DNA from 2 places in the Paenibacillus terrisolis genome. Region 1 is predicted to be linked to the other one. Evidence: riboswitches for the same ligand, from Rfam matches in the RefSeq annotation. Region 1 holds a riboswitch; the other holds the start of a gene.

What was found. Region 1 has a riboswitch for FMN ahead of ribD (bifunctional diaminohydroxyphosphoribosylaminopyrimidine deaminase/5-amino-6-(5-phosphoribosylamino)uracil reductase RibD). Riboswitches for the same ligand answer to the same signal wherever they lie in the genome.
Region 2: linked by a shared signal. The riboswitch ahead of ACI48K_RS01345 (DMT family transporter) and the one ahead of ribD (bifunctional diaminohydroxyphosphoribosylaminopyrimidine deaminase/5-amino-6-(5-phosphoribosylamino)uracil reductase RibD) in region 1 are both predicted to bind FMN.

The regions. Positions count from the first base shown of each region.
Region 1 is NZ_JBKFGG010000005.1:408,209-422,786, reverse strand. It holds gene ACI48K_RS07315 (D-alanyl-D-alanine carboxypeptidase family protein) at 1-814, opposite strand, end outside; gene ytfJ (GerW family sporulation protein) at 997-1,506, opposite strand; gene ACI48K_RS07305 (DUF2953 domain-containing protein) at 1,479-2,162, opposite strand; gene scpB (SMC-Scp complex subunit ScpB) at 2,294-2,947, opposite strand; gene ACI48K_RS07295 (segregation and condensation protein A) at 2,916-3,740, opposite strand; gene ribH (6,7-dimethyl-8-ribityllumazine synthase) at 4,114-4,578, opposite strand; gene ACI48K_RS07285 (bifunctional 3,4-dihydroxy-2-butanone-4-phosphate synthase/GTP cyclohydrolase II) at 4,655-5,893, opposite strand; gene ACI48K_RS07280 (riboflavin synthase) at 5,941-6,618, opposite strand; gene ribD (bifunctional diaminohydroxyphosphoribosylaminopyrimidine deaminase/5-amino-6-(5-phosphoribosylamino)uracil reductase RibD) at 6,650-7,750, opposite strand; FMN riboswitch at 8,020-8,198, opposite strand; gene tlp (small acid-soluble spore protein Tlp) at 8,375-8,602, shown strand; gene ACI48K_RS07265 (peptidylprolyl isomerase) at 8,649-9,086, opposite strand; gene lysA (diaminopimelate decarboxylase) at 9,248-10,579, opposite strand; gene ACI48K_RS07255 (spore germination protein) at 10,692-12,347, opposite strand; gene ACI48K_RS07250 (stage V sporulation protein AB) at 12,376-12,798, opposite strand; gene ACI48K_RS07245 (stage V sporulation protein AA) at 12,795-13,436, opposite strand; gene deoD (purine-nucleoside phosphorylase) at 13,623-14,330, opposite strand.
Region 2 is NZ_JBKFGG010000001.1:276,311-290,888, reverse strand. It holds gene ACI48K_RS01365 (S-layer homology domain-containing protein) at 1-73, shown strand, start outside; gene ACI48K_RS01360 (helix-turn-helix transcriptional regulator) at 225-1,157, opposite strand; gene ACI48K_RS01355 (SDR family NAD(P)-dependent oxidoreductase) at 1,612-2,373, shown strand; gene ACI48K_RS01350 (glycosyl hydrolase family 18 protein) at 2,458-3,744, shown strand; FMN riboswitch at 3,856-4,010, shown strand; gene ACI48K_RS01345 (DMT family transporter) at 4,138-5,100, shown strand; gene ACI48K_RS01340 (GGDEF domain-containing protein) at 5,297-6,472, shown strand; gene ACI48K_RS01335 (glycoside hydrolase family 52 protein) at 6,563-8,707, opposite strand; gene ACI48K_RS01330 (AraC family transcriptional regulator) at 8,853-9,773, shown strand; gene ACI48K_RS01325 (GDSL-type esterase/lipase family protein) at 9,804-11,468, shown strand; gene ACI48K_RS01320 (glycoside hydrolase family 9 protein) at 11,512-13,137, opposite strand; gene ACI48K_RS01315 (amino acid ABC transporter substrate-binding protein) at 13,359-14,132, shown strand; gene ACI48K_RS01310 (amino acid ABC transporter permease) at 14,222-14,578, shown strand, end outside.

The DNA.
Region 1 (14,578 bases):
GCTGGCGATGATCGTTCCAGTCATCCCCATCGTTGATGGTGACAGCTACAAGCTGCTGGCCATCTCGCGTTGCCGAACTGACGAGGCAGCGTCTTGCGATTTTGGTGTACCCGGTTTTGACGCCATCCGCCCCTTCGTAAAAACGAAGCATTTTGTTTTTGTTGGTCCACCGGTAATCCCAGGGATCATTAGGATTGGGCGCTTTTTTAATCTGTGTGCGGACAATTTCCTTGAAAAAAGGGTTATGCAGCGCATACGCGGTCAGCTTGGCCAAATCATCCGCGGACGAAAAATGGTCCTTTGCATCCAGACCATGGGGGTTATGAAAATGCGTGTGTTCCAGTCCAAGCGTTTTTGCCTTTTCGTTCATCAAAAAGACAAAGCCTTCCTCCGAGCCTCCAACATGCTCCGCTATGGCGGTAGCTGCATCGTTTCCCGAACGAAGCATCAATCCGTAAAGCATGTTCTCCAAACTCATTTCTTCGCCTAAACGCAAATAGATCGAGGAACCCTCTTTGGCATAGGCGTTTCGCCCAACCTTAACGGTTTCCTTCAAATTTCCGTGCTCTATCGCGACAAGAGCTGTCATGATTTTGGTCAAACTGGCGATAGGGAGTTCTTCATCCCCATGACTGCTGTACAAAAGTCGCCCGGAAGTCACGTCTATGAGCGCGGCGGCCTGAGCATGCGTTACAGGCTCTTTTGGAATAGGGTTGGCTTGTACCTTTTCGGCAGGGAATACCGCCGAGAAAAACAAGGTGCCTGCGGTCAGCAAAGCGATCCAGCGAATTCGTGCGAGTAATGTGGTTCTCATGTTTTTCCCTCCGGTTATATGTAGCAAGCTACATTTATACTATATGCCGCAGGCCAAGCGAGTATGTCCAAGCCTGCCGTCAAAAAAAGACCCCTCCCGGATTTCCGGAAAGGATCGGTCAGCCGAATAAACCCCGTGGAAACATTCGCTTAAGCGACTATTTTTCAGCTTAAGTTTGTCTGTTAGGTGTAGGGGCGAACGTTAGGATCGACAGCTTGGTGACGAGCCAGGCTTTCGGCTGCTTGAGCCGCGGTGATAGGAGCATCAATCCCGTTGTTGTAAGGGATCATGGACTGGATTCTGTCGATGACTCCCGGAACGATGTCGATCAATTTTTCAACCAGATGAGTCTGGTTGTCGAGTGGAACGACATGTACGCCTGCTTTGCCTACAACGAGGAAAGCAATCGGATTAATCGAGACGCCGCCACCGCTGCCGCCGCCGAACGGGCGGATTTTTCCGGTTTCCGCGCCGCCGTTCCCGGAATTATTGTGTCTTTCATGGTGGTCATCATCATCGATGTTAAAATCGCTGCCGCCCGCCGCAAAACCGAAACCTACGCGGCTGATCGGAAGAATGACACTTCCGTCGGGGGTTTCAACCGGATCGCCAACAATCGTGTTGACGTCCACCATGTCCTTGATATTTTCCATCGCGGTTTGCATTAACCCTTGAATAGGATGGTCAACCATTTCTTCACTCCTCCCTTCACTTTTAAGACGCGAACTACAAGTACCAGTCCAGCATATATAGCATAACCGCAGCGGATTTCAGCTATGCAGCGGATTTCCGTGGAAAATAACGGCTTGCTTCCAAAGACGGGAACAATGAACAATTTAGGTTTTTGGCGCAAAGTTATGTAGCAGGAAAGCCATCCGACAAGCGTTGCTTTAAGTCCCCATAAAACGCCGGCCAAGGTTGCCGTATGCGCCGCGTCGGACAAGGCAATATTGGTCGACCATTCCAAATCGCGGAACGAAACGCGACGGAGCGTAACCCTTAGCCAATGTTTGAAACCATGGGTTCCGGCAAGCAATTGGCGAAAATCTCTAAACCAATTGTCAACGGTCTCTTTGTTGATGGAATCTTCATCGCTTCTTGTTTGATCCTTGATCGCGTTGTCGATTCGCTGCTTCTCGAACCGCAGGCCCTCTTCCAGATTGCTCAAAAATACGGTCGGAACTTGGTAATGGATCGCAACAAGCCCATACAACAGCGTGATATCCAGCAGAATCGTATCATTCCGGTTTTCCTTCCGCACCGTTAAGCGGAATGTAATCTTGGACAGCAAAATCAACGCAGCCAAAAGCAGCAGCAGGATCAGGATGCCTCCGAGCCAAATCCACACGGGAAAGCCCTCCATGCCTATCAGATAAAATTCTTTAATATAGTATGTCTTCCTAATTAGGAAAAAATTCAGGGTTATCTCGGACAAAAAAAGCCTCTCCCAAAATCGGGAGGGCTTTTGCCTTTAATGTATTATTCAGGTTTATCGGTTAGTCCGGCGCCGGGTTCCGTCTGATTTTCTTCGGGTTCATCCACATCGTCAAAGGTGAGCTGCTGTTCCTCGAGCTTCTGAAACAGAAGCTGTGTTTCTTCTTCCAGGTGCTCGGCGCTGTCGAAATCGGCCAAATCCGGCAAGTCCTTCAAACTGCCAAGCCCGAAGTAATCCATAAACGCCTTGGTCGTTCCGTACAAAATCGGCCGTCCGATGGCCTCGGCCCGTCCCACCTCTTCGATCAGATCCTTGTTGACCAGCGTATGGATGGCCCGCTCGGACTTGACCCCGCGAATTTCCTCAATTTCGACCCGAGTGATCGGCTGACGGTAAGCCACTATGGACAAGGCCTCAAGCGCGGCCTGGGATAACGAAGAACGGGATGGAGAATACGCCAGCCGCTCAAAATAAGGCGCGTGCTCCGGCAGTGTCGCTAGCTGGTAATTCCCGGCGATTTGCACAATCTGCAATCCTCGTCCGCCCCGCTCGAAGGCAGTTTTCAGATCAAGCAGCGCGTCGGAAATCAATTCAGGACGCTGTTCGGTCACCTCGGCGATCTGCTTGACGCTGAGTCCCTCCTCTCCCGCAAGAAAAAGCAACCCCTCAATAATCGATTTCAGTTCCTGAAAATTCATCAGCCTTTCCTTCCCCTCTCCACTCCATCACGATATCATCAAACAGCTTGTTCTGATAACAGACAATCTGTTTCATTTTCATAAGCTCAAGCACCGCCAAAAACGTAACAACGATCTCGTGCCGGTACATATCTTCGTGAAGCAGTTTCGAAAACAGCAGCCTGCCGCCTCTACCGACCTGCTCCAAAGCCGACATGACCTCCTTAATCCGGTCTTTGACGGAAATCTCATCCCGATGAATCCGGGCCACGGTATTCCGTTTTGCCGCTCTTCTCAGCGCCTTCTGGAACACGGAGATTAAATCTGCCGCATGCAGACCCTTAACCGGATTTTCGGCCACCTCCGGCATAAAAGGCGTCAAATCCTCCGGCTCTTTGGAAAAGATCAGACTCCGCTCCCATTCGCGTTCATGCAAGTGCTCGGCGATTCCCTTATATTTGCGGTATTCGATCAGCTTGCGGATCAACTCGTCCCGCGGGTCTTCTCCATCCTCCAACAAATAATCGAATTCATCATCCAGTTCAATGACGGGAGGTTTCGGGAGCAACTGCTTGCTTTTGATCGACAGCAGTGTCGCCGCCATGACCAGAAACTCGCTGGTGACCTCAAGCTCCAGCTCCTGCATGTCTTGCAAATATTCGAGATATTGATCCGTAATTTCGCTGATGGAAATTTGATGGATATCAATTTCCGCTTTATCGATCAAATGCAGCAGCAAATCGAGCGGTCCCTCGAAGCTTTCCAGCTTGTACAATACTGTCGTCAATGAACATCCTCCACCCGTAACAAACATACATAACTTTAAGTTTACCTGAAAAAAGCAAAAAAAAGTACCCCTATTAGGGGTACTATATTAGATAAGTTGAACTAATGATTAAGGGATTATATAGATGAGCAAAACAATACTTGATCGGAAACTGCAGCGTATGGGCGAACGAGCGAACGCCAATTGGACTTCTAACGAATCGAAATGCCGTTATTTAGGGCGGAATCCAGCGCTTGAAAAATAACGGACCCCACAGCCCTTATTGACCCCAAAACACGCTTTGAGGGCTATTTGGGGACCAATAATTATTAGAACATGAATCCTTGCTTGTAGAGGCAAATAAGAACGCTACGATTCGTTAGACGAACCCCATTTACGCAAAAGGTTCAGACAAACGCTATTACAGCTGTTTCGTCAAGTTCGCCATCTCGATGGCCGCCATTGCGGAATCCCAGCCTTTGTTGCCGGCTTTCGTACCCGCACGTTCGATTGCCTGCTCTATATTTTCCGTAGTCACGACGCCGAAAATGGTCGGTACGCCCGTTTTAAGGCCAATGGCCGCTACGCCTTTGGCAACTTCGTTGCAGACGTAATCATAATGCGTCGTTGATCCGCGGATAACCGTGCCCAGCGTAATAACAGCGTCGTACTTGCCGCTTTCGGCCAGCTTTTGAGCCGCGAACGGAATTTCGAATGCGCCCGGCACCCAAGCCACGCTGACCTCTTCATCCTTGACGCCGTGACGTTTCAGCGCGTCAAGCGCGCCGGAAAGCAGCTTGCTTGTGATAAATTCATTGAACCTTCCGACGACGATCGCGTATTTAAGTCCTTCCGATACCAAATGTCCTTCAAAAATGTTTGCCATAGTTATTCATACCTTTCATGATGGAATGGATTATTCAATTTATTGGTTGAACCAAGTTTGGAATTAAGCTAACGGCTTAAATCCGGGAGGATTCATCCTGCTCGAGATCGTCAAACTTCAGCAAGTGGCCAAGTTTGGCCTGTTTGGTATGCAGGTATTTGGCGTTGTCCTCGTTTTCCTTCATTTGAATCGGAACACGTTCGACGACCTCTAGCCCGTAACCTTCAAGCCCTTTGATTTTGCGTGGGTTGTTGGTCATCAGACGGATTTTGCGAACGCCCAGGTCTTTCAGAATCTGCGCGCCAATGCCGTAATCCCGAAGATCCGCCGGAAAGCCCAGCTTCAGATTGGCATCAACGGTATCGAATCCTTGTTCCTGAAGCTTGTAGGCTTTCAGTTTATTGACCAGGCCAATTCCGCGGCCTTCCTGGCGCATATAGAGCAATATACCGTTCCCGGCCTCTTCGATTTGGCGCAGCGCCGCTTCAAATTGGGGACCACAGTCGCAGCGGTGGGAATGGAAGACGTCCCCGGTCAAGCACTCGGAGTGGACGCGAACCAGCACCGGCTCGTCTCCGTTGATTTCTCCTTTGACGAGGGCCACGTTTTCTTTGGAGTCCACTTCATTCGTATAGGCGATCGCCCGGAACTCGCCGTAATCGGTCGGCATCCGCACTTCAACTTCGCGGGTCACGAGTTTTTCCTTCTCGTTGCGGTAATGAATAAGGTCTTTAACACTGATCAGCTTCAGATCATGCGTTTTCGCAAGCTCCATCAAATCGGGAAGCCGTGCCATCGTTCCGTCCTCTTTAATGACTTCGCAAATCACGCCGGCCGGATAGGCGCCGCACATCCGGGCCAAATCCACCGCCGCTTCCGTATGGCCTGCGCGCCGCAGTACGCCGCCTTTTTTGGCGATCAGCGGAAACATATGACCCGGCCGACGGAAATCCCCAGCCTTGGCGTCCGGATCCATGATCGCTTTGACGGTCAATGACCGTTCGTAAGCGGAAATGCCGGTCGTCGTATCCTTATGGTCGATGGAAACGGTGAATGCCGTTCCATGGTTATCCGTGTTTTGAGCCACCATCGGCTGCAAGTCAAGCTCTTCCGCACGCTCCTGCGTAATCGGCAGGCATACGAGCCCTCTTCCCTGCGTAATCATAAAGTTAATGACCTCAGGCGTTGCCTTTTCGGCCAGGGCGACGAAATCCCCTTCATTTTCGCGATCCTCGTCATCCACCACAATGATGACTTTGCCGCGCATCAATTCATATATCGCCTCTTCGACCCGATCCAGTCTGATATCGCTCATCTCAATCCCCTCCTGTTAATCTCGCTTTCCTGTGATCAATTAAATCCTTAAACAAACCCGTTGGCGGCCAGGAACGGCATATCGATGCCCGTTTTGTTCTCCGCCGCCGAATCCTCGCCGTCACCGGGTTCCGCTTTGTATTTAAGCAAATGCTCCACATATTTTCCCAGCACATCGCATTCCAAATTCACCGTATCGCCGGCTCGTTTAATGGCAAGCACGGTTTCCGCCAACGTGTGCGGAATAATCGAAATCGAAAATTTGCCTTCCCCCGCCTGAACCACTGTCAAGCTAATGCCGTCTACAGTAATCGAACCCTTGGGAATGATGTATTTAAAAAGAGAAGCACGCGCCGGAGCAATTTCATAAACAACGGCGTTCTGATCCTTTTGGGTGCCGAGAATTGTTCCCGTTCCGTCGACATGCCCCTGCACGATATGTCCGCCAAACCGGCCGTTTGCGGCCATGGCCCGTTCCAGGTTGACCTTGCCGCCAATTTTAAGGTCCTTAAGATTGGTATTGCGGTAAGTTTGCGGCATCACGTCCACCGTAAAGGAGGAGGCATCGAAAGAAACGGCCGTAAGACAAACGCCGTTGACCGAAATGCTGTCCCCAAGTTTGATTCCATCCGTGATCACTTTTGCCGAGATATTGAGCAGCATCGCCTCACCCTGGCGGCCGATCGATTTCATCGTCCCCACTTCTTCGACGAGTCCTGTAAACATGTTCCTTCCCTCCCTTCCTGCGTTCAAAAATTCAATTCCAGACCGGCGTTCCATGGATACAGACATTATCCCCGATTTGCTCCACTTCAATGTCGCTTAATCGAACGGCATCGGCCATGGAATCGAATCCGTCAAAAATGAAGCTGCCAACCGGGCCTCCGATCAGCTTCGGTGCAAAGAACAGCACCACTTCATCGGCCAGTTTGCCCTGTATCAAAGATCCGTTCAGCCGTCCTCCACCTTCGACCAGAATGGAGGAAATGCCCATTGCCCCCAATTTGGACAACGCAAGCTTCAAATCCACTTGAGGGCCGACCCCGCAAACGATGACTTCGACCTTCGTTTCAAGAGCCGCCAGTTCCTCCGCTTTTTTCGGATCGGCCTGATTGGTGGTCAGAATGATCGTTTTGGTCAACCCGTCATTCAGCACCTTGGATTTAAGCGGAATTCTCAATGTGGAGTCCACAATGATCCGAATCGGCGACAAACCGGGGACCGGGAGCCTTGTCGTCAGTTGCGGGTCATCCGCGGCAATGGTGGAAGCTCCGACCATAATCGCCTGATGCCGGTGACGTATCGAATGCACGATTTCCCGGGATTCTTCGTTCGAGATCCATTTGCTGTCTCCGGTCCTGGAAGCGATTTTTCCGTCAAGCGTGCTGGCGGTCTTAATCGTGATGTACGGAAGTCCGGTCGTAATGTATTTGATGAACTTCCGGTTCAGCTTTACCGCACGGTTTCGGAGAACGCCCGTCTCCACCTCGATTCCGCTGCTTCTCAGCATCTCGATTCCTCTTCCGGCAACCTGAGGATTCGGATCCTCGCAGGCTACGACGACCCTTGCGACCCTTTCCCGGATCAGGCGCTCTGCGCAAGGCGGGGTTAATCCATAATGGCTGCAAGGCTCCAGTGTTACGTACACCGTGCTGCCTTCCGCCTCCGCTCCGGCCATGTTCAACGCATGAACTTCGGCGTGCGGCGTCCCTCTTTTCAAATGGGTTCCGAGCCCGATCAGAGCCCCGTTCTTTACCACAACCGCGCCGACTACCGGGTTGGTGCCGGTTTGCCCTTGGGCGCGTTCGGCCATATCCAGCGCCAGCCCCATGTAATACTCGTCATTGATACGATCCACACTGCACCTCCTTGCGCTGCAAAAAGCCAAAAATCAAAAAATCCCCGCCGAATGCAACCCGGCAGGGATATTGTGAGAGTTATCGTACGCAACAAAGATAATTTACGATCAAATGGAAATATGCTTGAAGATCGCAAGCATGAAAACCATCGTTTTCTTTTGCAAGTAACCCGGCGAAAACCGACTAGCCGACTTTGTGAAAACTAGAACTTGCAAAAGGCTCTTATCTTGTCGCACATCGTGAGTTATAACGTCACCATGTGTTTTGCGTTCTCCTTCTCCCATCCAGACTATACTGTCGGTCCCGGAATCTCACCGGCTCAGCCGCGGGCGGTTTACGCCTCAAGCGGGTCACGGACTTGTGCCAGCGTCGGTTGGCTTCAATTACGGCCCAACCTCGCTCGCCATCACCGTCGGTAGGGAATTGCACCCTGCCCCGAAGGATTGCTGATATGATTTCATTTTCAAGGAATACTGCAAATCGAATGTTAGCATTAATGCATGAAAAAATCAAGCCGTCACATCACGAAGGCCGGGAACCATGCATAATCGGGCTAAAAAAAAGGAAATGCTAAGGCAGAAGTTTCGACCACAGCATTATTTTAAAATTCGGGAGGAAAACAAATGGCAAAACCAGATGACCGTTCAGACAATGTGGATAAGCTGCAAAAAAGCGTGGCGAACACAATCGAAAATTTCCGCGAGGGTCAGGATTATCTAAGCGAGCATGCCGATGAAATCTCCGGTCAGGAGAAGCGTCAAATCGAGGAGAAAAACGAAAAACGGTTGAATGCCATCGAAGGCCAACGCGAAGAAATCAAGGACGAAGCCGCTCACCAGTCGTCCAAATAAAAACAAGGCCTTCCTGTTAAAAGGGAAGGCCTTGTTTTTATCTTTTTTACGCTTCGTCCCAAACGGTGACTTCTTTCATTTTGTCGCCGGGGCGAATGGCGTCCACCAGATCCATGCCGGAGGTCACTTTGCCGAATACGGTATGAACTCCGTTCAGATGCGGCTGCGGCTCATACACGATAAAGAACTGGCTGCCGCCGGTATCCTTGCCGGCATGGGCCATCGACAGAACGCCGCGTTCGTGTTTCGTCACATTCGTAGCCGTTTCACATTTAATGGTATACCCCGGGCCGCCGGTCCCGTTTCCGACTGGGCAGCCGCCTTGAGCGACAAAGCCCGGAATTACGCGGTGAAACGTAAGTCCGTTATAGAAACCGGTGTTCGCCAGCTTTTCGAAGTTGGCTACCGTTCCCGGAGCTTCTTCAGGCAGAAACTGAATTTCCACCTCTCCGCCTTTTTCCAAAACAATCTTGCCTTTTTTCATATGGGTCACTTCCTCTTCTTCTTTGATCAATAGACAAACCTCTTACAGTGTACTAAAAAAAAGGCAAACGAGCAAAGCGGCAGAATGGCGCACGCCGATGCAATTCCCTGCTGGGAAGCGCAAGCGTGCGAATCCTGCCGCTTAAAGGCACAAAAATCGGTTTATTTATACGAAGGCTGCTTGGAGATCCGTTCCGGAATGACGTCTCCTGCGATCAGGTCCTGCAGCGATTCCCGTTTTACCACAATGTCGCTGACCCCGTCCTTGACGAATACGACGCCAGGACGGCGGATGCGGTTATAGTTGCTCGCCATGGAGTAGTTGTACGCCCCGGTGCAAGCCACCGCCAGCAAATCTCCGCTGTTCACCTTCGGCAGCTCAAGGTCCCAGATCAGCATATCCCCGCTTTCACAGCATTTGCCGGCTACGGATACGGTCTCTTCGTTCGCATCATTGGCTCGGTTGGCCAGCAGCGCTTCATATTGGGACTGGTACAGAGCCGGGCGCGGATTGTCCGTCATCCCGCCGTCTACGGCCACATATTTGCGGACGCCGGGAATGTCTTTGCTCGATCCCACGGTATAAAGCGTCGTGCCGGCGTCGCCGATAATGCTGCGGCCCGGTTCGACCCAAATTTCCGGCAGCTGCGCGTAGGAAGCCGAAAAATATTTCTTTACGGCATCCGTAATCGCCCGCACGTATTCGCCAACCTTAAGCGGGCGATCCCCTTCGACATAACGAATGCCGAAACCGCCGCCGAGATTGACCACTTTGAACGTTACGCCAAGCTCCTCTTTCACTTTCGAGGCAAAACCCGCCACCCGCTCAACGGCCAGCTGGAAACCGTCCACTTCGAAAATTTGCGAACCGATATGCGAATGAACGCCAAGCAGGCTCAGATTCGGGCTGATATTCGCCAGCTTCACCGCTTCGTACGCGGAGCCATTTCCGATATCGAAGCCAAATTTGGAATCCGTTTGACCCGTAGAGGTATATTCATGCGTATGTGCCTCTACCCCGGGAGTTACCCGCAGCAAAATATTGACCTGCCGGCCTTTATCTTCGGCAATGCCCTGAAGCAGATGAAGCTCCGTAAAATTATCGACGACAAAACAGCCGATCCCGGCCGAGAGTGCCATTTCAATTTCATCCGGTGTCTTGTTGTTGCCGTGAAAGTGAATTCGCTGCGCTGGAAATCCTGCCTGCAGGGCAGTATACAATTCTCCCTCTGACACAACGTCAAGGGACAAGCCTTCCTCTTCGACGAGCCGGCACATAGCCATGACGCAAAAAGCTTTGCTGGCGTAGGCTACCTGAAAAGTTAGGCCCGATGCCCGGAAAGCATCCATATATTCACGGCATCTCTGCCGGACAAGGGCTTCGTCCACGATATACAGCGGGGTTCCGTAAGTTTCTTTCAGTTCGACCGTATCGCAGCCGCCGATCTCAAGATGGCCCTTGGCGTTTATTTTGCTGGTACCGTGTAAATACATCTTCGCAGTCCTCCACTCTCAAATTTACCCCAGTATAGCAAACAACCCGGTTTTAGAAAAATGGATTTTTGTGAATATCATTTGTGTTTTTTGTAAGACGAGCCTGAGTCTCCTACTTCTTGCCCGGCATTCGCGTGTTGTCACGCGTCTTGTTGAAAGACGGTCTTTGCTTGGAGGTCAGCACCGGAACGCGGAACAAAATTGCACTCATGGCCTTTGCATTAAAAGGTATGAAGGGCCACAGATAGGACGCGTTGTAGGAACGGCCGGCGGTAAGCAGCAAGATAAAAACCGTAGTTCCCACGACAAAACCCGGCGCCCCAAAAATAGCCACCAAAATAAGCAGCGCCAACCTGACAATGCGATTGGCGAGCCCGAGCTCATAGCTTGGCGTGGCAAACATACCAATGGCCGCAACCGCCATATATAATACGACCTCATTTACGAACAGTCCCGTCGAGACCGCAATATCGCCGATAAGAATCGCCGCAATGAGACCCATGGCCGATGCCAGCGGAGTAGGCGTATGTACCGCGGCCATGCGCATCAAATCAACCCCGAATTCGACGATCAGGAACTGGGCGATCAGCGGAATCTTTCCTTGCTTCTGCGGTCCGATGAAGTCCAGCATCGCCGGCTTTAATTCGGGATGCACCACGACTAATAGCCAGAGCGGCAGCAAAAACAAAGAAGCAAAGATGCCGAAAAATCTAACCCAGCGTAAATACGTGCCCATTAATGCAGTCTGGCGATTCTCTTCGGCGTGTTGGCATAAATCGAAAAAGGTCGTCGGAAGGATCATGACGCTCGGCGAGGTGTCCACGAACACAACTACCCGGCCTTCCAGCAGATGGGAAGCCACGACATCGGGACGCTCGGAATAACGCACCATAGGATAAGGATTCCAGCCTTTGGAGATAATGGCCTCCTCCAGTTGCTTATCCGCCAGAGGGAGTCCGTCGATGTTCACATTTTTGATTTTTTCCCGCACAGCGTCCACTTGCGCCTTATCAACGATATCATCGATGTAGGCGATACAAACGTCGGTTCGAGTCCGCCGCCCCACGTTCATCGCTTCAAATTTCAATCCCGGATCCCGCAGGCGCCGCCGAACGAGTGCCACATTGGTCAGCATCGTTTCGGTAAAGCCGTCACGGGCGCCCCGAACAACGCGTTCCAACGAGGGCTCCTCCGGATTGCGCGACGGATAGTTCCGGGTGTCCAGCACGATCGCGGACTGCGCCCCTTCCACGAACAGAGCGCTCATACCGGTCATGACTTTGTTGACGGCCACGCTGAGCTTCTCCGTTTTTTCCACCTGAATATGGGGAATATACATTTCGAAAAAAGAGCGGAGCGCCCCGGCGGAGAGATCATCCGGAGTGAGATACGTCAGACGCTTAAGGATTTCCTGCATGACCTGGGTATTCGCAAAGCCGTTCATGAATAAAAGCCCGGTTCTTTTGCCGCCAAAGATCATTTCCCGAAAAACAACGTCAAAACTGTCCCCTAGTCCGATAACTTTTTCAAGCGTATGCTTTATTGTATTTAAACTCCGGCTAATGTTGTCGGATTCCTGCCAATAGACAATCGATTCTTCCACCGAATCGGATATCTCCGTCTCGACTTTATGCCTCATGACTTCCTGCCACCGGTCCGGATCTTCCGCCTTCAGTTTGTCCGATTCGCCCGGGTCCGTGTCGCTCGGACGAAAATCAGGCTTCACCCGATTGTCCTGTGAAGTCCCCTCGCGCTCTTGCTCCATCATATATCGAATCACCCTCCACTGCGTTTGATTAAGGTCTGTAAATAAACCATTCGAACAGCGAACCGGCTACCTTCCCAAAAACCATCGCGAGAAGCAGTCCCAGCAAATACCGCTGCATATGAAGCCTTTTGGCCAAAATCGGCAATACGTTAAGTACCTCCGTCAAAGCCGCCGCCAGCATGCCGATAAATATGCCGTTAAGCAAACCTACGGCGCCGGTTGCGATCCACGGTCCGGGAAGGCGCAAGTTCCAAAAGTCGGCGACCGTGCCGAGAAACGCCCCGCTGACCATCGCTCCTTCATACCAGTGAACTTTATCGTAGGACCGGGTTATCTGCGCCAGTCTCGGGATCAAATCAAGCACGATAAACAGGGCGATTGCCCCGCTTCCGACCGCGATTCCTCCCGCCAAGCCGAGAAAAACAGCCAAAGCCGACGAAAAGAGCGTCAAGTCCGATTCCCCGGCGTTTCCGACTTATGCATTTTTTTATATTCCTCGGCGACAACGTAAGAATTAAGGTTTTCCTGATAAAGATACATCTCAACCTCAAGCGGTGTGGGCTCCTCGTTCCATTTTTTCTTGAACAAATGATTAAAAAAGACGATCATCCCGAAACCGATTCCCACCGAATAAGCCCCCTGAAACAGGTAAGGATGCTCATCCCTTTTGCCGGTAATCATCTCGACGATGCGAACCTGCACTTCCGGCATGCTGACGTCGGCATGGAAATTCATAATCGTAAGCGCCGCGCCGAAAAACAGCAGCAGCCATACCACGGCAAAAAGAAGCAGGGACGGCTTCTTCTCATCCGTGATCATTTCGACCAGCGCATGCGGTTCGCCGACGAATTCGACCTTCAGACGGGGAAATCGCTCTTTGATTTTGGCAATCACATGAATCATATCGATCACGATCAAATTACCGTCCCGCTCTTCAGGCCGGACCAGTACGAGATCCATCAGCTTCGCTTCCTGCTCGGGTTCGGCCAAAATGCGGGCGATATCCCGTAAACGGATCGGAGCTCCTGCCGGAAGGCCGACTTGCTTGCGAAGACGCAAATAGATGACAGAGGCGGAATCCTTCTCCAACGAAATCACCCCTTGACAGCGTATTGCCCATAGTATGCCAAGCATGGGGTTGATTTACTCCCGCTTTTCCTCTCCCTTGCTCAGGGTTCCAGATGAATCCCCATAAAAAAACCGCTCCGAAGCGGATTTCGCATCGGAGCGGCCCATTGCAGGCATAGCCTTGGTTTCATATTTCCAAAATGGGTCTTATAGTGAAACAGCCGTGTCCAGCGCCACTTCCATCATCTGCTTGAAGGTCGTTTGACGCTCCTCTGAAGTCGTTTCCTCGCCGGTGAGCAAATGGTCGCTTACAGTGAGGATGGTCAGCGCGTTCAAGCCGTATTTCGCAGCCAGCGTATAAAGCGCGGTAGTCTCCATTTCTACCCCAAGAATGCCGTATTTCATCAAAAGTTGAGTAACGGATGTATCGTCGCGATAGAACATATCCGAGCTGAAAATATTGCCGACATGCATCTTTAGGCCCTTTTCCACCCCGCGGTCGTAGGCCGCTTTAAGCAGCGGAAAGCTGGCGATCGGAGCAAAGTCGTATCCGCTGAACACATGACGGTTCATGCTCGAATCGGTACAGGAGGCCTGGGCGAGGATGACGTCACGGACATGCACATGCTCCTGCATCCCTCCGCAAGTGCCAACGCGGATCAGATTTTTTACGCCGTATTCCCGGATCAGCTCATTGACATAAATCGAAATGGACGGGATTCCCATACCCGTGCCTTGAACGGAAATGCGTTTACCCTGAAAGGAACCGGTAAAGCCCAGCATCCCGCGCACCTCGTTGTAGCAGCTGACATCCTCTAAATACGTATCCGCGATAAATTTGGCGCGAAGCGGGTCCCCCGGCAAAAGAATCGTTTCAGCAACATCCCCCGGTTTGGCTGCAATATGTACACTCATGATTGATAACTCCCTTTATCGATTTGTTTTGGTATGGCAACAACGCTTCTATTATAACCCGAACCCCTGAATTGCCGCGATCAGAAAAAAGAGCGCAGGGCATTTTCCAGGTTCCGCACTCACGGGCTCTTCGATGCAATAATCATGCTCAAAATTGAAGCCGCAAACGGACAAAAAGCAATATAATATGAGAATAGCCCATACGTAGGGTATAATCGGAAATTTTCTGCATGAAAGGGAGGGGACGA
Region 2 (14,578 bases), on a different contig from region 1:
CGACTACACGCTAAACGTCATGGTCGACAACGCCGCAAAAACCGTCGTCTTTTCTATCGCGGTCAAGAAATAAACGCGTTAATCGTCGACTCTCGCCGTACTTCATGGATGGTTTGATTATGAGCCGGAGCTAAGGACCGATACGGAAAAGCGAAAAGAGAGGTAAAGCTGCAAAGCAGCGCCTCTCTTTTTTTGGCTTATTACTCATAAGTGACAGTAGTCTGTTACTTTTGTATTTGCTTCATACTCCTGATTGGACGCATCTCAATGTACCCGCGCCAGCCCATCGGCGCAAGCTGCATTCTCGGCGCGAGCTCCTGTGCGTACTCATACCCGTAGATTACAGGATTAAACTTATCAATACGCCCCGTGCAAAGACCAACCGCTTCCTGAAAACGCTCATCGTCATACGGCTCGCCTTGAAACACTAACAGCTTGCAAGGCTCAAGGTTTATAACATCAAATCCGTTTGGTATTTCGCCTGAGTAATCAAAGGCAACCTCCACTCCATGGGCGTAAATTCCCGTTCCAGAGAGGCGCATATTCGAAGGCAGCCAAATGCCGACCGGCTCATAAAGAGCCTCCTTGATTCTGCTAAGAATATCCCACGGTGTAGACATATTGTTGTCCCCGCAACCTACTTCTTCGCAATAGGAAAAATAATCGTCGGCCTTTTTGCTTCGTCGCAGGATGAGCTTGCGTGCGGGGCGTTCCACAATTTGTGTGAAAATAATCGCTGTTTGCTCCATCTGATCTGATCCCTCCGATTTTGATTTTTGGCGGTCAAGATAACGATAAGGAATCATCCAACCATTTGGGACAGGATGATTTGCATACTTCTTCGGCGTGATACCGAACGCGTTTGAAAACGCCCGGGTAAAGCCCTCATGACTGTCAAAAACAAAATCCAGCGCAATATCAAGCACTTTCGGATTTCCGTTCCGTAAAGCGTATGCTGATTGAACCAGGCGCTCGCGGCGAACATACTCGAAAGGGGATAACCCTGTTTTCTCTTTGAAAAACCGTGCCGCGTGGTATTGTGAATACCCCGACACTTTGGCGACTTCGCTTGCGGCGATGGGATCTTGCAGGTGCACGGCGATATATGCCTGCATCTTCTCCACAGCCAAAGAAATATCATCTTTTTCTTCGCTCATCGTATCTCACCTCCTCTCAACCAATTATCAGGGAAATCGGGTGGTTTTTCTTGACCTGAAATGCGGAGTTCTTATTTTCTTCACCGGTATCCCAATTTCCTCATGCTTCTTACCTCGCTTTAATCTCGATAGCTTGATTAAAACACAAATGACCCGCAAGAGGGTCACTTTTTTCAAAGTGTCCATCTTACGGGTCACAGTTCAAAATTTCTCGCCGGCCTTTTTTCTTTTACAAAGCTCCGCCGCAGCTATAGAATGGGGGATGAAGCTGTGTATTGGACTTAGAAATGTAAGGGTTTTGGGCAAAAGGGTGAAATGCTCTGGCAGAAGCGAAGCGTTCGCCTTTGTGACCCTGGAACAACAGCGATCGGAAAAGCATTTCACACGGCTGCCCCCATCCGGCATAATCGTTTCAACGCATTGTATTCCCACTTTAGAGAGGACGGATCACACCATGAACATGGATTTGACGGGAAAAACGGCATTAATCACCGGCGCCACCGGCCAGCTTGGCCGAGTAATGGCACGTACGCTGGCGGAGTGCGGAGCGAACATCGCCATTCATTACATAAACAACGCGGCCAAGGCGCAGCAATTGCAGCAGGAGATTCAGGCGGCCGGCAGATCGGCCATGATCGTTCAGGCCGATATTACCAAGGAAGCGTCGATCCAAAGCATGAAAGAGCAGGTGCTCGCCGGGCTTGGCAACCCGGACATCGTCGTGGCCAACGCAGTCGTGCAATACAGCTGGACGTCGATCTTGGAGCAATCTCCCGAGGATTATGTCAGCCAGTTCGAATCCTGTGTGATGCAAAGCGTTTTTCTGGCCAAAGCGTTTATTCCGGGAATGATCGCCAAGAAAGAAGGCCGGTTCATCGGAATCAATACCGAATGCGCGATGCAGAATTTCCCGACCCAATCGGCGTACACGGCAGGCAAACGGGGGATGGACGGCATTTATCGCGTGCTTGCCAAAGAAGTCGGAGAGCACGGGATTACCGTTAACCAGGTTGCGCCGGGCTGGACCCTCAGCGAACAGGATCGGGACGTCGAAAATCGTAATGACGAAGCTTATATTGCGGGAGTACCGCTGAAACGCAGAGGGGAAGACCAGGAGATCGCCAATGTGGTTGCATTCCTCGCCTCCGGTTTGGCCAGCTTTATTACCGGGGCATATGTTCCGGTCAGCGGCGGAAACGTCATGCCGGCGATCTGACGCGGCAGGCATAAGGGAATATACCAAACCCTTCGTCTCATAGGATAGTTCTAGCGACTATTCTTTTATGAGGGAGGGAAGAAGATGCAAATCCATGTCGTTCAGCAGAATCAAACGGTTGACAGCATTGCCGAAGCGTTTGGAACGACCGCTATCGATATCGTGCAAGCCAATGAAATTCCGGATCCGAGTCGGTTAGTTGTTGGGCAAGCTCTGGTGATTCCGATTGTAGGGAGCTACTACTGGGTGCAGTCTGGTGATACGCTCTGGTCGATTTCCCGTAAATTCAACATTACCTATCAGCAGTTGGCCGAGGTCAACGGAATACCGGCGAATCAACAGTTGTCGGTGGGCTCTCGGCTCTACATTCCGCCGCGGCCGAAAACGGATGCCGAATTCAACGCATACGTGGAGCCGCGGGGAAATACGGTGGCGCCCGCTTTAGAGAGCAGCGCGAGAGAGGCTGCGCCGCATTTGACCTATTTGGCGCCGTTCAGCTTTCAGGCGCAGCGGGACGGCTCTCTGAAAGCGCCGCTGCTCAACGATTTTCCGGCGATCGCTAGGGCTAACAACGTCGTGCTCATGATGGTCATCACGAATCAGGAAAACGACCGGTTCAGCGATGAACTGGGGCGGATTTTGCTTAACGTCACCGCGGTGCAGGATAAGTTCCTGGACAATATCGTCGCTACGGCCAACGAACACGGCTTCAGGGATATTCATTTTGATTTCGAGTTCTTAAGACCGGCGGACAGGGAAGCCTACAACCGTTTTTTGCGCAAGGCCAAAGCCAGATTTGAACAACAGGGCTGGCTGATGTCCACGGCGCTTGCGCCCAAAACCAGCGCAACCCAACAGGGGTTATGGTATGAAGCCCACGATTACAAGGCGCATGGGGAAATTGCCGATTTTGTGGTGATCATGACCTACGAATGGGGGTACAGCGGGGGGCCGGCTCAGGCTGTATCGCCGATTGGCCCGGTTCGGAATGTAATCGAATACGCTTTGACGGAAATGCCCGCCTCTAAAATCATGATGGGGCAAAATCTTTACGGCTACGACTGGACGCTGCCGTTTGTTCAAGGAACCGTCGCCCGGGCGGTCAGCCCGCAGCGCGCGATCGAGATCGCGGGGGAGCATGGTGTCGCGATCCAATACAGCGATCGGTCTCAGGCTCCTTTTTTCCGGTACACCGACGACGAAGGAAAGCAGCATGAGGTTTGGTTTGAGGATGCCCGCTCGATTCAAGCCAAGTTCAATCTGATCAAGGAACTGGGGCTGCGCGGAATGAGCTATTGGAAGCTGGGACTTAGCTTTCCTCAGAACTGGCTGCTGATCGAGAACAATTTCAATGTTGTAAAACGGGCTTAAGCGGATAGCGCGGCAAGAAACGATACTTTGTGATTTTTGTAACAGAGTATGAACAGCGGTTATTGTATTCTGAATACAACTTAAGAATTAAAAATTTAAAACATATTATTATTGGATCTTCGGGGTAAGGTGAAATTCCTGACCGGCGGTAATGGTTCGTTCTTCTCGGAACGGCCTAGCCCGCGACTCGCCCTCATTGGCATGAGTGCGACTGACCTGGTGAGATTCCGGGGCCGACGGTAAAGTCCGGATGGGAGGAGATCAAGCATTCGTCATGCTTATTTGATCTGCCCCCGTAAACATCGAGTCGATCGATTGCGGGGGCTTTCTATTGCAACCCCCCGGATTCCAGAAGGGGATATCGTCATGAAAAATGCAAATGCCGGCGCCGGAATGGGAAGAGGCGTCAACGTTAAGCTGGGAAATTCGTTTCCGCTGCAGCAGGAACGGCGTTCGAAAATGGGATTTTGGCTCGTGGTATTGGGAGCCGCGCTGTGGGGAGTTGACCCGCTCTTCCGGGTGATTTTGCTGAAATCGCTGACCTCGGCGCAAATTGTGCTGCTCGAGCACGTCGTTATCGCTTTGTTTGCCTTTCCGGTGCTTTGGCGAAATCGCCGCGAGCTTCGCGGTGTCGGTTTGCGTCAAGCCGGCGCGCTGCTCTTTATTTCCTGGGGAGGTTCGGCGATCGCTACGATTTTGTTCACCATGGGACTCTCGCACGGCAATCTCAACGCGGTATTACTCTTGCAAAAAATGCAGCCGTTATTTGCGATTCTTCTGGCGGGATGGCTGCTGAAAGAAAAACTGCCACGGCATTTTGCGCCGCTGCTCCTGATTGCTTTGGTCGGCACTTATATGCTTACATTTGGATTTACCGTTCCATTTGGCCATTGGAGCGAGTTCGCGCAGGTCGGCAGCTTGCTGTCGCTGGGCGCCGCGGCTCTTTGGGGCGGCTCGACGGTCATGGGACGCCTCATGGTCGGGCAAATGAAATACGAGACGGTAACCTCGCTGCGTTTCATTCTTGCATTGCCGCTGTTGCTGGCGATCGCCTGGAATGAAGGAGCGGCTTGGAATTTGCCTTCCGGCTCCGGACCTCTCGCGGCTGTCGCCCTCAATTTGCTGGGACAAGCTTTGCTGCCGGGACTTCTCAGTCTGTTGGTGTATTACAAAGGCCTGACTACGACGAAGGCTTCGATCGCGACCCTCGCGGAACTAAGCTTCCCGATGGTGGGTGTGCTGATTAACTGGATCGCCTTTCAGCAAGTTATTACGCTTCCTCAGGCCTGCGGCTTCGTGCTGATTTGGGCGGCGCTGTTCACTATCTCCAGACAAGGTGATTCATCCCGCAAATAAAACTGCGATACCAAAAAAAGCTTCAGGAAACGCTTGTTTCCCGAAGCTTTTTTTGGTATCGGGACCCAATCGAGAATTACTTTTGAAAAAGAAAAATTACTCTATAATAATGTCGAAATATCAAATATAATGGGAATTACCAAATAGTAGGCTCGGAAACAGGCTCACTTACAAAGAGATGGTGAAAAAGGATAAGATGAACCTTACCTTGGATTTGAAAACGGTGCTAGTCCTGCTCGTGTTCAGCCAGTTGTTTACCGTTGTTCTGATTAGCGCATATCGTCATCGGCATTTAAAGGATTCGTCTGTCAGCTCGTTTTTTGCCGCAAAGTGGTTTCAAGCTTTGGCATGGGGGATTTTTGCGTTTCGCGGGCAAATCATGGATAACCTTTATTTTTCGCTATCCAACTCGTTTCTCATGATCGGAGTGGCTTTTGAGATCGCGGCAATTCTTAAGGTGCTTGACGTATACAGCCGCAGGACCCGGGCTTTTTACATTGCCATTACGTCGGTGACCGTCATCGTGTTTAACCTCATCATTCTTCTGCACAACGATGAAAACATCCGAATCGTGGTCATTTCGCTGGCAACCGCCATCATGCTCTGCTATCCGGTTTTTAATTTGATTAACGGAAAAGGAAACACCTCGACGCTTAGCAAAGCCATCGGATACATGTATCTTGTCATTGGAGCGGGGCTGGTTATTCGAGTCCTGCTGCTTAAGTTTTCAACAATGCACGTGGACATGTTTACACCTAGCGTTTATCAGACCCTTTCTTTTCTTGCGCTTTTTTTCATGATGATTTTGGGGAATATCGGATTTGTGCTGCTGTCCAAGGAAAAAGCCGACCAGGAGCTGGTCAGGATGGCAAGCTACGACGATCTGACCGACACCTTAAACCGCAGAACCTTTATTTATAAGGCCGAACAGAATCTCGACTTGTGCGAAAAAAACAGGGTGCCGGTGTCATTTATTCTGATGGATATCGACTATTTCAAAACGATTAACGATACATACGGTCACGATGTCGGCGACGAACTTTTGAAGGATTTTGCCGCGAAGGTCCAGGGGAAGCTGGGAGACGGCGAATTGCTCAGCAGATACGGCGGTGACGAGTTCGCCATTTTCCTTCCGGGCGCGGATGAAAAGAAGTCCGACGATCTTGCCGAAATGCTGCGAACGGCGGTAGGAGGGGGCGGGGAAGGCAGCCCTCACCGAAGATACACGGTCAGTCTGGGTGTGGTCACGGTGATTCCGGATTCGCATACTTTTTTGGATCATTTGTACCAGCTAAGCGACAAAGCGCTGTATGAAGCGAAGAAATCCGGGAGAAACGGGGTTTCCCGGAGCCGGGTAAGCGTCACCGGATAAAAAAAGCACGGAGCGAGTGTGCCTATGATAGGGAGTGAATACCCCCAATCTTAGCCTCAAGCTCCGTGCTTTGTCATTTGTTAAAACCGTTCAGCGTGCCTTCGCCGGCCCCGACGCGTCTCTCTCGTCCAGCCAAAGAATCGCGGTAACGCCGCGCGGATAGTAGCGGCTGCCGCATACGACGCTGGCCATCATTTGGTCGCTCCAACTGTAGTAAGCGTTCCGGCCGGACGTAAGCCATGCTGCATGCGCCGCATCGGAGGCTTGCCCTTGGGCGTCCCAAGGCAAACCGAGAATACGCCGGGCGATGAACTGGGACAGATAGATTTTGCTGAGCCATGAGTTGTCGCTTGTCGAGGACAGCTTCCAGCCGCCGTCCGCAAACAGGCAAACGCCCGGCTGAAGCACCGTGCGGAAATGCTTCGAGAGCGCGCCGATATATTCGCCGAAACGCCCGCTAGGGTCAAGCGCTTCTTCGCAGCCCGTATATAGCGGAAACACCAGACCTTCGATGGCCGGGATAATTCTTGAATCGTTATTCTCCTGAATCACGGCAGGGATATAGCCTGCGGGCAGCAAATGCGCCGCGATCGTTCGGGCGCAAAGCTCGGCCTGTTTGCCTGCCAGAACGGCAAGCTCTGAGCGGCCCTGCTCGGCAAACAGCTTCTCCATGGAAACGTAAGCCGCCCAGCTTTTTCCCGCCAAGTAAATATTGTTGCGCGCTTGGCCCAATGAGACATCCAAGCTGTCATAGGTGGTGATTTCCGCTCCGCCCATCGTTCGAGAACTGTCGAGTCCCATGATGCCGGTGCGTTTGGCCGGGTCGGGATGGTCCCGGTTCACCATGCTGTCAAGGCAACGCTCGAAGATCCCCAGATTGCGGTTCAGCCAATCTTGATCACCCGTCTGCCGGACATACACGGCAGCGCAGAGTACCCAGTTGACGAGCTGCTCATGGGTCATGTGGGAAAAGCAGTCCGAGATGCCGTGAAGCTCGTACGAAGAGTAGCCCGGGCGGGAGAACGAATTGGCTACGCCCATATCATGCGTAAAGCTGAGACCTCCCGGATATTCGGCGTTATCGCCCGGAAGCCGCACCGTGTCTTCATAGCTGTAGCGGCCGACGAATAGGTCCAGCTCGTTTTTGACCGTCCAGGGGTTCATTTTCAGCTCATAAAACAGTTGGTCCACCGTAAGGTCGAACGTATTGATCATCCGGTATTCGCCTTCGTTGACGATCCATAACGGCCGGCCTTCATGCTCCAGCAGCTCGGTTGAGCCGTAATAGCTGCGGATGGCGTGGATCAGCATAAACCGCTGGTCATCGTTCAAGCCGGGAGCGCGGAGCAGGTCCTCCGCTTTTTTCACGATTTCGAGCTTGCGGTCGAACTGATCCAGCGCGTAAGCGGCAACCTCCTCGATATTGGCAAAATACCGCGTATAATAGTAAGCCGCATCGATTCCGGCCGTAACGTAGCCGCTGCGGTAGAAGCACAGCGCGAACCGGTAGGTCGCTTTTTCTCCGGCAGGGGTGTCCATAAGCAGGGCTCCGACCGGACCCAGTCCAAAGCGCAGGTTGTCCGGAAGTTTAGGCCGCAGGATATCCTCCATCGTGAAGAAACCGGCGCTGATCACGCGCGGATCGTTTGAGGCAATCGCCGTATGCCGCCCTTGGCCGATACCGCGAATCAGGCCAGCGGTCGTGTCTTCAAGGCGTCTGATGGAAGTGTAGGGATCACCGCTTTGGAAGCCGAAGAACGCTTTACGTGCCGATTGACCATTGGAATTGTCGACGGTGATCTCCGCCAGCACGGCGGGCATCAGTGCGAAGCGAAGCAGTTCCTCATCCGCGGCAGCCGGGTCCGGAACGGATTCGAACGGAGAATAAATCCGGAAGGTCAAGTCTCCGGCATGCCATTCATCCGAAGCCGCGCCGAAGGAACGGGTAATGGCATCCAGCGGGAAGGGCGTAATGAGGTCGCTTTCATCCTTTTTGGCGCCTGCGGGGCTTTCATCGGTCGTGTAACGGTCGCGTTCATCCTGTCCCTGCCCGTAGAAAGGAAACGCCAGGTAGCGCTCTTGTCCGTCCTCCTGAAGTCCGACGTATATATTCTGATTGGGAGGACTCCCAAGCTCCAAGTCAAAGCCGCCGCTGTTGCCCGGATATCCCAGGGTGAAGCTGGCAAAGGCGCCCATGGGGGAGTGATGCGCATTGAAAAAGATATTTTTACCCATCTTAATTACCTCCTATGATTCTCGTGATCTCTGTGCTATTTTGAGTATAGCAAGGAGGATTATCAAGTTATAGGTCCAAATCTTCTAATCATTTACCCAAATCAGTCAGTCGGGGGAAGAGATGGCGGGAAGGGGAAAGCATGAGATGAGCATAGCTAAAGAGCATCAAATCGCCGAATTTATGCTGCCCAATATGGATTCTACCTTTCAGATCTTTGCCGCCCATTTGCGGACGGTGACCGGGGAGTGGTCCTATCCGACGCACAGCCATCCGCTGTTTGAGGTCAATCTGCTGCTGTCGGGATGCCAGGAAATGACGGTGAACGGCCAGCGTTTCGTTCAGAGGCCAGGGGACATGATGCTGCTCCGTCCCGAGGATGTTCACGAAAGCCGCGCGGTTGGTCCCGAGCGCATGACCTATTACTGCTTGCATTTCAATGTGGACGAGCGCGTGCTACGGGAATTGCTGTGCAGAAGCGAGCAGTTCCTGCATGCCGAGAGCAGCGTTCTGGCCCGGGCGATCCGGCCCAGTATGGACAAGCTGATCGCACTGACCTCGAACAACGCCGGGCTGAAGCTGGTAAGCAAGATGCGGGCGTTATCCGCCGTTTTTGAGCTGTTCGCGGGAATAAGCGACAGCTTGGCGGCCCAGGGAAGCGGAGGTATTTCCGGCGGGCGGAAAAGCAAGGTGGCTGCGGAAATCGCCTTGCGGCTGGAGATGAGCGTCGAAGAAGGCAATGCCGCAGGCGGGAAGGACGGGGCCGATTCCGGCTTCGATTCCGACTCGGATAGATCCTTGGAGACGGTCGCCGCGGTCATTAAGGGGCTCGGTTACAGTGCATCTTCCTGCAACCGCATGTTTCGCAGTGTTTACGGGATGTCGCCCCGCCAGTATTTGTCCGCGCTGAAGCTGAAAAAAGCGAAGCTCCTGCTTATGGAGCCGGAGCTGTCGGTAGAAGCCGTCTCGGCTTCCCTCGGCTATAAGGACATTGCCCATTTCAGCCGGCAATTCAAGCGCTGGACGGGGGAATCGCCCGGAAAGTTCCGGGCGAGATTCCATATTTAGCAGGCTATCCAAGAAAGGTGATGACAGATTTTGCACCAACTAGAAACCGATTTTCTTGCCGTACCTAAGAGTAAACGAATTCTATTTTTAGGCGACAGTATTACCGAGAACGGAACGTATATCCGCGATTTGGACGCTTTTTTTCTGAAGCACCTGCCGCAGCACCGGATTGAGTGGCTCAATTTGGGAGTCAGCAGCGAGACGGCGGCGGGAACAAGCGAGCAGGCGCATCCTTTTCCCCGGCCATGCGTGCATGAAAGGCTGGCAAGGGCGCTTCAGGAGACTCGGCCGGACTGGGTGTTTCTGTGCTACGGCATGAACGACGGGATTTATCATCCCTTTTCCGTTGATCTTTTTAAAGCTTATTGCGACGGGGTGCGTCAAGCTGTGGAGACTGTCCGCGCGGCCGGCTCCAGGGTCATCCTGATGACGCCTCCGCCGTTTGACGTGAATTCCGCAAACGTGGAGCCGCAGCCGGAAGGCGCGGGGGATTATTCTTTCGAACGGCCTTATGAAGATTACAACACGGTGCTTGGCAGTTATGCGGCATGGATTCGCGAATATGGCAAAGAGCAGGAAATTGCGACGGTCGATATCCGTGAGCCGTTGATGTCGATGATCCGTTCTAAACGCGGGGAAAATCCGGCTTACAAGTATGGAGACGGCATTCATCCTAACGAGGACGGACATTTTGTGATTGCCCGGACGATTTTAAGCCGGGTATTTCATGTTGTGCTTGAGAGTGTGCCGGCATGGGCCGAATCCGGCATGAGTCCTTTTATCCGCAAGACGGAAGAGCGCCGGAAAATCCTGGACGCGGCATGGAGGGAGCATGTCGGGCACGGCAACCCGAACAAGTTCGAAACGCCGCCGCTTCACGAAGCCCTGGCGCTGGCGGAGACGCTGCTGCCGGAAATTCATAGGGAAGCCGAAAAGGAGGGCGGTGCGGAGTCGGCTGTTCGGAGCGAGTGGAAAGGGTATCGCCGCACGGACTTTTATCATGACGGCCGGGAATGCATCGTCGTTGCACCCAAATCCGCAGCTCCCGGGAGACCGTGGGTTTGGAGAAGCGAATTTTTTGACGCGTTTGCGGACGCCGATATGGCGCTGTTGGAACAAGGGTGGCATCTGGCCTATTGCAGGCTCAGCGATTTATACGGCTGCTCTTTCGCGGCGGAGCGGATGGAGCACTTCCGGTCCTATCTGACGGAGGCGTTTGATTTGAACCTTAAGCCGGTGCTGTTCGGCTTCAGCCGGGGGGGACTTTACGCTCTCCGATACGCGGAGATGTATCCCCGATGGGTCTCGGCGCTTTATCTGGATGCGCCGGTGGTGGATATCCGAAGCTGGCCCGGCGGAAAAGGAGCCGGGCTGGGCTCGCGGGATGAATGGAGCGATTGTCTGGACGCGTACGGGTTAACAGGCGATAAAAACGGCCGTCCAGAGGAGGTTACGGAACATTTGCTTGAGGAACTGGCGCAGCCGGCTGCGCTCGGAATCCCGATTTTTCTTGTTTCGGGGGATTCCGACCGGTTCGTTCCCTTCACGGAGAACGGGGCGCTGCTGGAGCAAAAATACGCTGCCTTTGGCGGGAAAATCGAAACGATCCTGAAGCAGGGCGGAGATCATCATCCCCACAGCCTGCCTGACGTCAGCCCAATCGTGGAATTTTGCTTGCGAAGCGTTACGGACTGAGATAGAAAAGGCAAAGCCCGATCGTCGGACTTTGCCTTTTTTCTTATTTCGCAAAATGGGAGAGGGCGAATACCGCCGGAGAGTTCCAATAGATCGTCACTTCGTTGCCGGCATAGCTATCCTCATGATCGACGAAGCACTGCGCCGGAGCTTTACCCTGTAAATGTTCCCTCATATAGTCGTCGTTCAGTCCGCGGTTGGGACCCCCGGAGACAAGGCCGGGTACCGCTTCTTCGATGCCGTCCCCGACGGAGGGGCGGTGATGCGGGTATTTGACCGCGCGGTCGCCAAATCCGGTAACGTAGCTGTAGTCCAGCACATTGCGGCCGAGCAAGTAATGGATGTGCTCCAGTGCCCAAGCCTCGTAAGCTTTGTCCTTGCTCCGGTAATAAGCGGTCAGCAGCAGCATGGCCCGGTTCATGAGCAACATATTGCTGCCCCAAATATAGTCGTCCGGGGTCAGCGAAACCAGATAACCGTCTTCCATGCATCGCCGGATGAGCCGGTCAGCCTCTTGAAACAGCCCTTGCTGCAGAGAAGCGCGAAGCGCCGCATCGGTTTTGGAAGAAGGGGAACAGAAAAGATAAGCGATTGTGCCGTAGCCGCCCATATCGGCCCAACCCAGCTCGTATTTCGGAAATTCTTCGGCCGCGAGTTTCCGGAAAGCCTCGTGGTATTCGGCTTCGCCGGTGGTGCTAAACAACTCGCCGGCTGCCCAGTAGCGTTCGTCAAGATCTATTTCGTCGCCGTATTCCCCCGTTTTGATATCGGATGGGTTCTTGAAGCCCGGGGTCTGCGGATTTGCTTCCAGCCACTTCCATGCGAATTTGGCCGCCCGGAGACAGCGGCTGGCGAAATCAACGTCAAAAGGCCGGTAAATTCGCGCCGCCAGCGCCGTAACACCGGCGAAGCATCCTGTTGCCGCAGCGGAAACCGGCATGAAATACAAATCGGCCGTATCGTCTTCCGGCATGACGTCGAGAGCGGGAAACTGCTTAGTGGTCAGCTTATGAAAAACGCCTCCGGTCATCTGATCCTGCATTTTGAGCAGCCATTCCAATTCATACCGGCATTCATGGAGAACGTCGGGCATAACGCCATTCGTTTCCGGCAGCGGAACCGGACGATTAAACGCCTGCGGTGAAAATTCGTAGGCCAGCAGAAGATCGGCGACCGCTTTGGCTCCGGGGCCGGCGTATTTGCCGTAATCTCCGGCATCGTGCCAGCCTCCGTCGCCGTCCTGCTTGCGGAGGGGATCATCGAATATGACTCCCTCCGCGGTGTGGCAAGCGCCATGCTTCCAGGGCCCCGCGAACTCTTCCTTCAGGTCCATGCCGCAGCGGAAATAGTAAAAGGCTTTGAGCAGCCCCCGATGGACCTCCGCATAAGGCTGATCTCCTATCTTAAACGAAGCCGAGATTTGCTCGTTCAATTCGATATGATAAGTGCCGCTTTGGGTCAAAGCGGAGAAATCTCCCCGGAACAAGGTGCAGCCGGCGGAGGAGTCCCGGATCTCCGGACCGGTCTCTCCGACCAGAACGGGCTTGCCCGATGATTCGTCCATAATCCGGAACATTCCGCTTTGCCCGCAGCTGACAAACGTTTTCCGGGCATTTGCCGGAAAGCCCAGCTGATTCACCGTAATCATTCGCTCCAACGATTCTTTCATGATCCGAAATCCCCTCTTTTCAGTTCGTAATCGCTTTCATTTTATATTTGCACTCGAGTAAGGCTATGACAAGGGTACAATTCTATGAATGCAAGTGGAAATTTATCCTAAATCATAGAGAAGGCTCGACTCTTCTATGGTAGTATGGTATTATGAGAGTCTGATAACGTGGTAACGAACTAAAGCGTTTGGAAGATTTACTTACAAAACGGGGGAGAGTTATGAAGAGAAAAATAGCGGCAATAGGTTTAGTCCTGGGGATCCTGCTGGCTGCTCTGACCGGTTGCTCCGGTTCCGGGAAAGACGGCAACAAGCTGGTCATCGGGATTGACGATAAATTCGCGCCGATGGGGTTTAGAGACGATAACAATGACATTGTCGGCTTTGACATTGACTATGCCAAGGCGGCTGCGGAAAAGATGGGCATGGAGGCCGTTTTTCAACCCATTGATTGGTCGGCCAAGGAATCCGAACTGAACAGCGGACGAATCGACCTGATCTGGAACGGATACACGATTACGGATGAACGGAAGGGGAAAGTGCTGTTTACGAAGCCGTATCTGAAAAACAGCCAAGTGATCGTTACTTTGGCGGATTCGGATATTTCCGGAATCGATGATTTGGCCGGCAAGGTTGTAGGCCTGCAATCGTTGTCCTCGGCTGCGGACGCCTTGAATGCGAGCCCGATCAAATCGCAGGTTAAGACGGTAACCGAGTTTCCGGATAATGTGCTGGCTTTGAGCGATTTGAAAACGAAGCGCCTCGACGCGGTTGTAATCGACGAGGTGGTGGCGAGATACTATATGTCCAAAGAGTCCGGGACATTTAAGATGCTGGACGAATCCCTGGCGCCGGAAGAGTACGGCATCGGCGTGAAAAAAGGGAACGAGGCACTGTTGGATAAGCTGCAGAAGGCGCTGGACGAGCTGAACCAGGATGGGACGGCGGCGGAAATTTCCGAGAAGTGGTTTGGCGCGGATAAAGTTTTGAAATAATGAATTCGGATGGACAACCGTAAAGAACCGGACGAACTCTTCGTTCCGGTTCTTCCGTTTTGCCATGATTGATGAAGGAGACGCGAGAAATGAGTTTGGACTATTTGATTCGGATTACGGGACCGATCCTGGAGGGTGCGCGAACAACGCTGCTGCTGTTTGCGCTCGCGATCGTGACCTCGATTCCGCTTGGTTTTGCATTGACATTTATCGTCAAAAGCCGCGTTAAGCCTTTGGCCTGGCTCGGAAACGGCTATATCTACATTATGCGCGGCACGCCGCTGCTGCTGCAGATGCTGTTCTTCTGCTTCGGCCTGCCGGTGATCCCGGTAATCGGGGAGCATCTCGTCATGGACCGGTTCGTAGCGGCTTGTCTGGCGTTCACGCTGAACTATGCCGCTTACTTCGCGGAGATTTTTCGCGGGGGGCTGCTGGCCATCGATAAA